One region of the Paenibacillus sp. FSL H3-0321 genome, then DNA from elsewhere that is predicted to be linked to it. Evidence: predicted binding sites of a transcription regulator. Region 1 holds the regulator's gene; each other region holds the start of a gene.

Region 1 (4,073 bases):
TCCGGCGGTTTAACTCTCTTAGCAGCAACCGGATCAACTTTGGATACCTTGAAAAAAGGTAGGCAAGCCCTTTCGTTTGTTTGGTCTCCGTATCCCCGTTTATCAAATCAAAAAAGGTAGATTGGTAGTCCGTTCTGCCTTCCTGGTAAAGCCTCATCATCGTTTTCAAACGTATCTCTCCACCTGTTCAAGGAACATGTAATTTAATCCTCAGAATCACTGTTTCATTCCAATGATAATATAAATTTTACAAAATGTCAGAGTTATCCTTTATAAAAAACCGCCTTAAAGCAAAAAAAGCGGACCAGCGCTGTCCGCTTTGTCCGCTTTTTTTGTTATTGCAAGCCTGCCTCTACTTACTCGGCAAAGTATATCCATCACCGATTGCTGTACCATCCGCAAAACGAAAGAACTTGTAATAATAACGTCCTTCCTGCTTGTAAAAAAGCTGCCAGGCATATTCTCCATTATATACACCCGGAAGCAGCCGTTTAATATCGATGCCGGGCAGCTGGGAGGCTATAATGGAGCGGATTTGCTTCTCCGAGGTTCCTTTGGCCAGCTCTTCCGCATAAACTCCGTTATCGCCGCCGGCCGGCTTGCCGTCCACGGTGAACCGTACCCACACCATCAGATCCGTACCGGCTTTATTTTTCCCCGTCAGCACCCAGTACACCGAATTTTCGTCCCATACCGATTTCTGCGCCTTGGATATCTCAGTAAGTCCCGCCCGGGTCTTGGCAACTTCTTTGGCCGCGCTGCGTTCATTCCATTGGTCCTTCATGATATAGGCATAAAATTGGCTTAGACCGAACAGAATGAGCAGAAACAGAGCGATCCCCAGCAGAAGCCATTTTTTCCTTTTCCTCAAAATGCAGCTTCCTTTCCTTAATATATGAAACGTTATAAATTCAACTGCGGCGGCAGTCGTATTAACGCTTCAGCAGCCCTTCAAAAGTTTCTTGCGCCTTGCGGCGGATTTTTTCCTCGTCCAGCGTCAGGCACTGACCATGCTTCACAACCTGCTTGCCGTTCACCCAGACATGCTCTACATCCTTGGCGCTGGCCGAATACACAGCGTGGGAGAGCAAGTCGCTATGCGGCAGTAAATGAGGCTGGTCGATATCAATTGCAATAAAATCAGCCTTCATCCCCGCTGCAAGACGTCCGACCTGGTTCAGGAAGACCGATTCCGCCCCGTATTGCGTGGCCATCAGCAGCGCTTCCGGTGCCGGAACTGCGGTAGGATCGCCGCTGACTCCCTTATGGATCAGTGCTGCAAGCCGCATTTCCTCGAACATATCGAGATTATTGTTGCTTGCCGCCCCGTCCGTACCCAGCGAAACTTTGACTCCGGCTCTCAGCAGCTCAGGCACCCGTGCAACCCCGCTGGCCAGCTTCAGGTTACTTCCCGGGTTGTGGGATACACCCACCTTGTGGCGGGCGAGGATTTCGATCTCCTCATCGTTCAGGTGGACACCATGGGCGATTAAGGACGGGCGGGTGAACATCCCCAGCTTCTCCAGGTGCGCTACAGGACGCAGGCCGTAATCAGCGGCATTCTGCTCCACTTCACGCAGCGTTTCCGACATATGCGTATGCATCGGCAGGTCCAGGTCATGTGCCGCCTGCACGAACCGCATGAAAAAGTCCGGAGGACAAGTATACGGGGCATGCGGTGAAATCATGGATGTAATTCTGCCGTCAGCCTTGCCGTGCCAGTTGCGGGCGAACGCAACAGCTTCCGCAAGCTTCTGGTTCTGCACCTCTTCAGGACATAGACCAATAACACCTCGCATCAGCACCGCACGGATACCGGAATGTTCGACCACCTCGGCCACCCGGTCCATATGATCATACATATCCAAAAAGGTGGTTGTGCCGCCTTTCAGCATCTCCAGAACGGATAAGGAAGTGCCCCAGTAGACATCATCTCCGGTAAACTTCTCCTCCATCGGCCACATTTTCTCCTGCAGCCAGGCTTGAAGGACCATATCATCCCCGTAGCCGCGCAGCAGCGACATCGCAGCATGGCCATGGGTGTTGACCAGACCCGGCATGAACAGCAGCCGGCTGCCGTCGAGCGTCACTGTGCCTTCTTCAATAACGGGCTTCTCTTCCCCTATGTATGTGATCAAATCATTTTCTATAGTCATATAACCGCTCAAGACAGGCTTCTCGCTTCCGGGAACCAGAAAACGTCCGTTTGCAATTACCATCTTATTGCTGCTCATCTGTAATTCCTTCCTTTCCATCATGTAAATAATACGCCAGACTTTGCAGGTCAGTCGTAAAGTCGGCAGCATGAATCCGGATGGTTGCAGGTGTCTTCAGAATGACCGGTGCAAAATTCAGGATCGCCTCGATGCCCGATTCTACCAGAATATCAGCCACATTCTGTGCTTCGCTGTCCGGTACAGTGATGATCCCGATCCGGATTCCCTGATCGCGGATGGTCTGACCCAGCTCTTCCATCGGCTGTACCGTAAGAGAGTTGATCTTTTGTCCAATCTTGGGAGCGTAAGAATCAAATACAGCGGTGATTTTCATAGTATCCTTCAGATAAGCATTGTAATTGGACAAGGCATGACCGAGGTTACCGGCACCCACCAGGGCCACGTTGATTTGTTGATCCAGTTTCAGAATGTGACGGATCTTTTCGATGAGATAAGACACGTCATATCCAATGCCTTTTCTGCCGAAATCACCAAAATAGGCCAGATCCTTACGAATCTGTGCCGGATTAAGGTCCAGCTTCTGCCCGAGTTCCTGAGAAGAAACGGTTGAGATTTCACGCTTTTGGAGATCGTTCAGGAAACGCAGGTACACTGGGAGTCTGCGTACGACGGCCTCCGATATTTTATCCGATTTCATGTTTTCTCCTCCTAATTTAGAATTGCACTGACGCGATATCATATGACAACCACGTGCAGTGCCCGCTCCGCGAACGGGACACAGCCTATGGTACAAAGAGATGGAAAAATTCATAAACAATGACAGATTAGGAAACGCCGCCCTCTTCAAGCCATTCCGCAATCCGCGGAACCATCTGATCGGTAAGCATGTGCTCCATCTTCGGACCAGGGAGTGAATACAGGAAGTACTTCCCGTAATAAGCTTCGATGACCCTGGTATCATATACAATAACAATTCCCCGGTCCTGCGCAGTGCGGACCAATCGTCCAAAACCCTGTTTGAACCGGATCACTGCTTGTGGAACAGACATTTTCATAAAAGGATTCTTCTTCTGGGCCTGCAGAAGCTCCGCCTTTGCCTCGGCCAGCGGATGATTCGGCGGCTGAAACGGCAGCCTTACAATCGCAAGACAGGTCAGCGCCTCGCCAGGGATGTCGACTCCTTCCCAGAAACTGCTTGTTCCAAGCAATACCGATGCAGAGCTGTCCTGAAAACGCCGGATCAGCTTGCTGCGGCTGCCTCCTTCCACACCCTGGCCCAGAACCGTAATGTCCTGGGAAGCCAAGGCCTCTTTCAGCGGATCATAAACCTGGCGCAGCATTTTGTAGGAGGTGAACAGCACCAGCATCCGCCCCTTGGTCGCCGCCGCCGCTTCAGCCAGCGAATGCACCAGCTTGTCTACAAAACGCGCATCGCCTACGCTGCCCTTAACACTGGGGAAATCGCGCGGGATGACAAGTAGCGCCTGTTCACGGTACTTGAACGGTGAAGGCAGCAGCGCTGTCATGAGTCGCCCTTGCTCTGAGGCTTCAGAAAGACCAAGGTTGTCAATCATGAACTGAAAGGACTTGTCGACCGATAACGTGGCCGAGGTCAGCACTATGCTCTTCTTCTTGTCGAAGAACAGATCCTTGAGCTGGCTGCTTACATCGACAGGCACGGCGTATAGCTGAAGCGACTTGCCCCGGTAGTTGCCGCTCCCTTCCATCCAGTACACGATATTATCGTCACTGAGACCCATAAAGAAACGGATTTGTTCCCGGATGGATGCCAAATCCTTGAACAAGCCTCCGATATCGGTCACCAGGCTGTCTGAAGACGACTGACTCTCCGTATCGCGCATCTCGCTGAGCATTTTGTCACCTCTGCGGATGATG
Region 2 (4,073 bases), 5.9 Mb from region 1:
CCAGGCGATTTGTGCAGTCGGCGGATAAGGACGGCCGTCCGGAGCAAATACAACGGCACTGTCACCGGCAACAAATACATCGGCATGCGATGTGGATTGCAGGAATTCATTTACCGTTGCACGTCCACGGTTAACTTCAAGACCGGATTCACCGATCAGCGGATTTCCTTGTACACCGCCGGTCCATACGAATGTGTTGGCCACAATTTTCTGGCCATCCTTTAGATCAATGGTGTTGCCCTCTACATTGGTAACGGCTAGACCGGTCAGGAATTGTACGCCGCGTGCGGCAAGACTTGATGTAGCGCGTTCGATCAGGTGATCGGGCAGTACCGGGAGAATCTTTGGACCTGCTTCCACGAGCAGCAGCTTGATCGCTTTTTGATCCACCCCATAACGTTTGGTGAGCTTCGGCAGCACGTCGGCAATTTCACCTACAAGCTCAACACCCGTCAATCCGCCACCGCCGATTAGAATCGTCGCGTCAGCTTCATTGCCGGTTTTTGCGTACTCACGGATCCGGTCTTCGATATGACCGTGAATTTTATTGGCGTCGGCAGCCGATTTCAATACCATGCTGTATTGTTCAAGTCCCGGAATTCCAAAATAAGCCGTCGTGCTGCCAAGGCCCGCAACAAGGGCGTCGTAAGTAAGATTCGTGCCATCCGAGAGCGCAATTTGTTTGCTTTCAACGGAGAAGGATTTTACTTTGGCAATTTTAAGATCAATGTCTTTACCGGCAAAAAGCTTCGCCAGCGGCATAGCAACAGCTTTCTCTTCCACGCTGCCTGCGGCAAGACGATGCAATTCGGTAATAATCTGGTGGGTTGGATACTGGTTGACAACGGTGATCTTTGCTTCAGCCTTGCTCATATATTTGCGCACTGTCAAGGCACTCAGCAATCCGCCGTAACCTGCTCCTAGAATAACGATATGTTTTGACATATGATGTTTCCTCCGTCCTTACGTATGAGATTAGAATTAATTATTTCTGCTGGCTGCGTTCGCCGCTGACTTGCAGGTAAGCATTCATAAAACGGAGAAGCTTCTGAACCTGCGGATCCTTAATCATCTTCATCATTCCGAACACACTGATCGTCTCGCTGCTTTCATTTGCCCGGTCTTTCGCCTCGATCACAGTAGCCGCCATATTCTTGACGGAACCTACTACCGGCTCGGCAATTTCTTTAATAGCGCCCACCGTATCATTCTTGAGTACTTCATCGGATGCAACCGACTGTACAAAGTCCATAGACTTCGTTAATACACCTACAAGCTGTGTAAGCTGCGGCAGCTGTTCTATCAAGGTTGTTAATGATTCCTGAACTTCCGGCTTCAAAAGCTGATCCAGAACATCCTCTTTGGTTAAAGAGGCTTTCGGTGCTTCCTGTTCAGGAGTGGTTTGCGTAATTGTTTCTGACATTGTTGGACTCTCCTCTGCATTAGCTTGTAACGCTTGATAATAGTCAATTCAATAACCCATGCGTCTATTATAACACCTATTATGTAATAAACGTCACAATCTTTTTGCCTATATAACCTTATTTTGTGATTAAAATCACTTCTTTTCTGTCGTTTTTATTAATTTTCTTCTATTTGAACTTAATTTCACGATTAAGTGTAATTCATCATTGACGATTCCCAATTGCCGTGCTATCTTAAGTAAGTAACCATTTGTAAGTAAGTTTATTTACATAAGTTATTGAAATTTATTAACTATCAATTTATAACCATTTGGAGGTATTTATCATGAGTACTTTTACAGATTTGGTGCAATCCCGCAGATCAGCTATGAATTTCGTGGAAGGGATCAAGATCCCGCAAAACGAGCTGGAGGACATGTTCTCTCTCACCCGGCTCGCCCCTTCAAGCTCCAATTTGCAGCATACACATTACAAGGTGATCAGCGATCCGGCACTGAAGGAGGAAATCCGCAGAGGTGCTTATGACCAATATAAAATCCACACGGCTTCCGCCGTTATTATTGTGCTCGGAGATAAGCTTGCCTATCAGCAGGCACCGGAAATTTACAGCGGACTGAAATTGCTTGGCGCTATGAGCCAGGAGGAATATGACAACACCATTCAATCCATCAACGATGCCTATGAAGGAAATGATGCTTTCCAGCGTGATGAAGCCATTCGCAACGCCTCCCTGTCTGCCATGCAGTTCATGCTGATTGCCAAGGATAAAGGCTGGGATACCTGCCCGATGATCGGCTTTGATCCCGAAGCCATCAAGGCCACCCTCAATATCCCGGACCATCTTGTGCCGGCTCTGATGATTACCATCGGCAAAGACTACAAACGCAAGATCAGACCGCGCGGCTACCGCAAGCCGGTAAATGAGTTTGTTGAATTCTTCTGAGATGGACCCTTGCAACCCGCAAAAAGGCCTTGCCGCAGTATCGCGGCAAGGCCTTTTGTGATAATAACAACCGGTTAAATCCTAGACTCTGCGGAAACGCCAGAGCACGCTCTGGAAATCACCGTGCAGATTCGGCAATGGCAGCCCCGCAAACATAAGATGATCTCCTCCATACACGACTCCGCCTTCCAGCCACTCATAATCCGCTTCGGGATCCAGTCCTTTCAGGCGCAGATAATACAGTGAATCATTGGGCTCGGCCAGTGTCCGGGCATACACGACGACAGCCTCGGATTTATCTTCAGCCGCAATCAGCCATGCGGTCTCGTTGCCTTCAAACGGGCTGAGCAGTCTGTACTGCTCGCCGAACTGCACCAGCGGCCGCAGCTCCTTGTAGAGCGCTACCTGTGCTTTTACCGTTTCCTTCTCTTCTTCCGTAAACTTTGTCAGATCCAGCTCATAGCCGAAATTGCCTGACATTGCGATATGTCCGCGCAGTTCAAGAGAAGTATTGCGGTGTACCTGATGGTTCGGCACGGCCGAGACATGGCTGCCCATGGAGCTAAGCGGATAGACGATGCTCGTTCCATACTGGATTTTGAGTCTGCTGATCGCATCGGTATTATCGCTTGTCCAGGTCTGCGGCATATAATAGAGCATTCCCGGATCGAAGCGCCCTCCCCCGCCGGAGCAGCTCTCAAACAGGACATCCGGAAACTCCGAGGTAATCCGTTCAAGCACTCCATAAAGACCGAGCATATAACGGTGCGCCGTTTCACGCTGTCTTTCCGGCGGCAGCAGCGCGGAGCCAATTTCGGTCATATTGCGGTTCATATCCCATTTCACATAGGAGATTGGCGCGCTGCGCAGCACATCGGCTATCCTGTCGCCGATCGCCTGGCAGACATCCTCACGGGAGAAATCGAGCACAAGCTGCATCCGTCCTTCTGTTCTGCGGCGGTCCGGCACATGCAGGCACCAATCGGGATGCCGGGTGTACAGTTCGCTGTCCGGCGAAATCATCTCCGGTTCGAACCAGAGGCCAAATTGCAGACCCAGCCCGTTTACACGCTTGGCCAGATCATCCAATCCCTCCGGCAGCTTATTCGCATCCACGAACCAGTCCCCCAGTGAGCTGCGGTCATCATTGCGGTGACCGAACCAGCCGTCATCCAGCACAAACAGCTCCAGCCCAAGCTCGCTGCCGGCACGGGCGATGTCTTCAATCTTGTCGGCGGTGAAATTGAAATAAGTCGCTTCCCAGTTATTGACGAGTACTGGCCGGGTACGGTCGCGGTGGGTGCCGCGGCTCAGCCGGGTACGGTACAGCTTATGATAGGTCCGTGACATCGAACCGATGCCATCCACCGAGAAGACCAGTACAGCTTCGGGAGTCTGGAACGCCTGTCCCTGCTCCAGCAGCCAGTTGAAGTCGAAAGGATTAATCCCGATGGATAAGCGGGTTGTCTTGTACGGCTCAACCTCAACCTGTGCGCTAAATCCGCCGCTGTAAACCAGGCTGACGCCATATACTTCGCCATGGTCTTCATCCGCACCTTTGGACAGCAGAGCGATAAATGGATTCTGCGCATGGCTGCTCGCTCCCCGGCGGCTCTCGATACCCTGCATGCCGGAAGCAAGTGCTCTGCGTTCCACATATCGCTCCCTCGCCCAGGACCCGGACAAATGAAGCATATCGTAATTCG
Region 3 (4,073 bases), 320 kb from region 1:
AGTTATCAAATATTACATTTGACGTTCAATAAAATTTTATATATTCAGTGCGTTCAATCACTAGCTTGGGCTTCTCTGGGCGTTAAGGTGGAAGGGTAACAGAAACCAATTACGTAAGGGAGGGGCCATCATGACGGCCAATCAATTCAATAATACAATTACAGGAACACAGGACAATGCGGAAAACAGTTCTGCGGCAGCGCCTATCCAGTTTACCGGAGCGGACATGGTCAGAGATATTGTACTGCAATTCCCGAAGGCGGCAGATTATTTCAAGGGACAGCGGATCGATTTCTGCTGCGGAGGCGCAAAGGCGCTGGCCGAAGTGGCAGCTGAGAAAGGGCTTGACCCGGAGACACTGCTTGCAGATCTGCATAAGCTGCTGAAAGAGCATCCTGTGCTTGATGTAGATACTGCCTGGAATGAGGCATCTTCCGCTGAGCTGGTTGAGTATATTGTGAGCAAGCATCACCGCTACTTGCGCGAAGAGCTGCCCCTGATCAGTCAGAATGTAACCAAGGTATTCCGCGTCCATGGCGAGGATTCTCCGCATCTGGCCGAAGTTTACCGGTTATTTAACCTTCTGCGGGAAGATTTGCTGCAGCATACAGCGAAGGAGGAGGAATCTGAGTTTCCTAAGATGCTGGCGTACTCCGAGAATCCGAGCGAAGAAGGATTGGCCGAGCTGCGCGGGCTGCTGCATACGCTGGAAGAAGAGCATGACGGAGCCGGTGAGATTTTGCGGGAGCTCCGCAGAGTTACGAACGACTTCACTCCGCCAGAGCATGCCTGCACAACCTACCGCCTGACCTATGCCCGCCTGGAGGAGCTAGAGGGAATGACCTTCGAGCATGTGCATCTGGAGAATAATATCCTGTTCCTGCGTTATCAGTAAAATTGAGCACGCTGTTCTCAAAGTCCCTGCGGGGACTTTTTTTCTTCTGACCGCTCCGCTGCCTGATTAACGCCCGGAATTTATCGTTTGAGAACAAAGCTAGTTTGCGTTATTCTTAAAAGATAGTATACATAATGACTAAAGACCTGAGAAAATGATTGAGGTTATGATCGGGCGGAAGAGGGCGGTGCCGGGAATGTCCACGAAATTTCTGTGGCGTTTATGGTTAGGATTAATTATCATTGCGACGGTAGGCGGATGCTCGTCATTTGGTTCAGATGCGAACGGAAACAATGCCGCAGCCGGGGCTGCAGGCCCTACTTTTTCACTGATGGCCGGTGATAATGAGCTGGCAGGGAACTCGGGGAGACTGCTCAGCGAAGCCTACAAGCCGGGAATAACGCTTATAGAATTGCTGAAGAGTAGCGGTGTTGTTACTTTTGCCGAAGACGGATTTAGCATATTGGCAGTCAATAAAATATTTCTTGCCCCGGACATGATCTGGCAGATTCAGCTTGGCGGCAAAATCATAACCGATTGGAATAGTCCAGTCTCGCGTGAACAGGCGATTGTAATTACTGCGAAGCCGGCAGCCGGAGATGCCCCGCTTCTGCCCATCATTCTTGTAGTGAACGGCGGGAGCGAGCAGCCCGATCTGACACATTCGCATATTTTATCCTATAGCGAGGATCTGTCTGTCCGGGGTCTGCTGAAAAGTAGCGGAATTGTTCGGTTGGCGGAAGACAACAAGACGGTACTCACGGTTATGGGATATACTCCGCTCACCAGTGAAGACTGGAAGCTGAAGGTGAACGACAAAACGCTGCTTGACAGCGGAATTGATATGAAGCTCAGACCTCAAGATATACTCGAGATTTCACTGGTTCTCCGGTAAGGTGATAAATAACATAGCCAGTTGTCCTTAATGCAAGAGGAAGATTAAGGGGAGCGGGCTATTTTTCTATCACCAAAAAACCTTACATATGCTGGCATAAAAATATGTGAAAACATTCACATTTATTGTGATTTCAATCACAAATGCTCTTCAAATTTAAAACGTATAATTTTGTTATCAGATAAGTATATGAAGAAATCCAGAAGCATTGAGGAGGGTCTTAACAGTGACCGTGGAGAGAGAAAAGTTAGTTTTGATAGGGAATGGTATGGCTGGCGTAGGTACTATCGAACAGATCCTTAAGCTTGGCGGCACTTATGATATTACGATCTTTGGAAGCGAGCCTCATCCGAACTACAACCGGATAATGCTGTCCTATGTCCTCGAAGGAAGCAAGAGCATTGAGGATATCATTCTGAACGACCGGCAGTGGTACGAGGATAACCATATTACTCTGCATACTGGAACCACTGTTGTCCGGATTGATGAAGCCTCCCGTCAGATCATTACAGATAATGGAATGTCGGTTCCTTACGATAAAGTTATTATTGCAACAGGTTCAAATTCATTCATTCTGCCGGTACCGGGCAGCACAAAGGATGGAGTTGTAGGCTTCCGCGACATTGCGGATTGCGACGCCATGCTGGCTGCAGCACAGCAATACCGCACAGCGGCGGTGATTGGCGGCGGACTGCTTGGTCTTGAAGCAGCCAAAGGACTTGTGAACCTCGGCATGGATGTTACCGTCGTGCATCTGCTGGAGGATTTGATGGAGCGTCAGCTTGACCATACTGCTTCCTCCATGCTTCAAGCTGAGCTTGAACGACAGGGCGTGAAGTTTGCCATGGGAAAACAGACGGTTGAGCTGACCGGGGAGGAACGGGTAGACGGCCTGCGTTTCAGTGATGGAACCGAGCTGCAATCAGATTTTGTAGTGATGGCGGTCGGAATCAAACCGAATGTCCAACTGGCTAAAGACAGCGGCATCACAGTTAACCGCGGAATTGTCGTGAACGATTATCTCCAGACCTCGATGGCGAATGTCTATTCTGTAGGAGAATGTACGGAGCACCGCGGCACTTGCTACGGGCTGGTAGCTCCACTGTTCGAGCAGGGGATGGTGCTGGCGAAGCATTTGTGCGGCGCCTCCACCCAGCCGTATGAAGGTTCTGTCGTAGCCACCAAGCTGAAGATCTCGGGTGTGGATGTCTTTTCTGCCGGTGATTTCACTGAAACAGCGGAGCATACCGTCATTTCGGCTAAAGATGAATGGAAGAGAACCTATAAGAAAATTCTGCTCAGAAACAATATTATTGTCGGTGCAGTCCTGTTCGGCGATGTAACTGAATCCGCCAGTCTGCAGAAGCTGGTCAAGCAGGGCACCGAAATGACCGACGAAATTTATGGCGAAGTAATGGGCACGGGCTGCTGCGGCGGAGGAAGTGCGAAAAAAGGCTTGTCAGTCGAAACGATGGCTGATGAGGAGATCGTCTGCGGCTGCAACGGCGTGACCAAGAAGGCGATCGTTGATGCCGTTACGGAGAATGGTTTTACCACGGTAGACGAAATTAAAGCGTGCACCGGAGCTACCCGCTCCTGCGGTGGCTGCAAGCCGGTTGTCGAGCAGATTCTGCAGTTTGTTCTCGGTGACAGCTTCCAGGAAAGTGCGAAGCAGGGGATTTGCGGATGCACCACCTTGAGCCGCGATGAGATTGTAGCAGAGATTACCGCTAAAGGCTTGAAAACGACCAAAGAGGTTATGAATGTGCTGGGCTGGAAACAAGCAGAAGGCTGCTCCAAATGTCGTCCGGCTGTGAACTATTATCTCGGCATGATCTACCCGGATACCCATGAGGATGAGAAGGAATCGCGGTTCGTCAACGAACGGATGAGTGCGAACATCCAGAAAGACGGCACCTTCACCGTTATTCCACGGATGTACGGCGGTGTAACTACACCGGAAGACCTGAGACGAATTGCTGATGTTTCCTTGAAATATAACGTGAAGGTTGTAAAAGTGACCGGTGGTCAGCGTCTGGATCTGGTCGGTATCCAAAAAGAGGATGTGCCTAAAGTATGGGAGGAGCTGGATATGCCTTCCGGTTATGGCTATGCGAAATCGCTTCGTACGGTAAAAACTTGTGTAGGTTCGCAGTTCTGCCGCTTCGGGACACAGGATTCCATGGGTATGGGAGCTTTTATTGAACGTAAATATGAACGCCTTGATTTGCCGGCCAAATTCAAAATAGCAGTCAACGGCTGCCCGCGCAACTGTGCGGAATC

The links. Region 1 encodes Rex, which represses fermentation and respiration genes when NADH is low (regulators of the CRP and FNR family bind a similar motif). Its sites were predicted from a motif close to TTGTGAAATATTTCACAA; they were not measured.
Region 2: the regulator Rex is predicted to act here: its motif matches at 1,505-1,522, upstream of MHI45_RS32425 (DUF1641 domain-containing protein).
Region 3: the regulator Rex is predicted to act here: its motif matches at 1,895-1,912, upstream of nirB (nitrite reductase large subunit NirB).

Annotation. Positions count from the first base shown of each region.
Region 1 is NZ_JBBODH010000001.1:1,451,745-1,455,817, forward strand. It holds gene MHI45_RS06380 (hypothetical protein) at 1-169, opposite strand, end outside; gene MHI45_RS06385 (cell wall elongation regulator TseB-like domain-containing protein) at 353-871, opposite strand; gene MHI45_RS06390 (amidohydrolase) at 933-2,234, opposite strand; gene MHI45_RS06395 (redox-sensing transcriptional repressor Rex) at 2,221-2,916, opposite strand; gene dinG (ATP-dependent DNA helicase DinG) at 3,002-4,073, opposite strand, start outside.
Region 2 is NZ_JBBODH010000001.1:7,347,941-7,352,013, reverse strand. It holds gene MHI45_RS32430 (NAD(P)/FAD-dependent oxidoreductase) at 1-945, opposite strand, end outside; gene MHI45_RS32425 (DUF1641 domain-containing protein) at 986-1,423, opposite strand; gene MHI45_RS32420 (nitroreductase family protein) at 1,750-2,367, shown strand; gene MHI45_RS32415 (alpha-galactosidase) at 2,449-4,073, opposite strand, start outside.
Region 3 is NZ_JBBODH010000001.1:1,774,411-1,778,483, reverse strand. It holds gene MHI45_RS07885 (MerR family transcriptional regulator) at 1-32, shown strand, start outside; gene ric (iron-sulfur cluster repair di-iron protein) at 227-895, shown strand; gene MHI45_RS07875 (hypothetical protein) at 1,092-1,790, shown strand; gene nirB (nitrite reductase large subunit NirB) at 2,017-4,073, shown strand, end outside.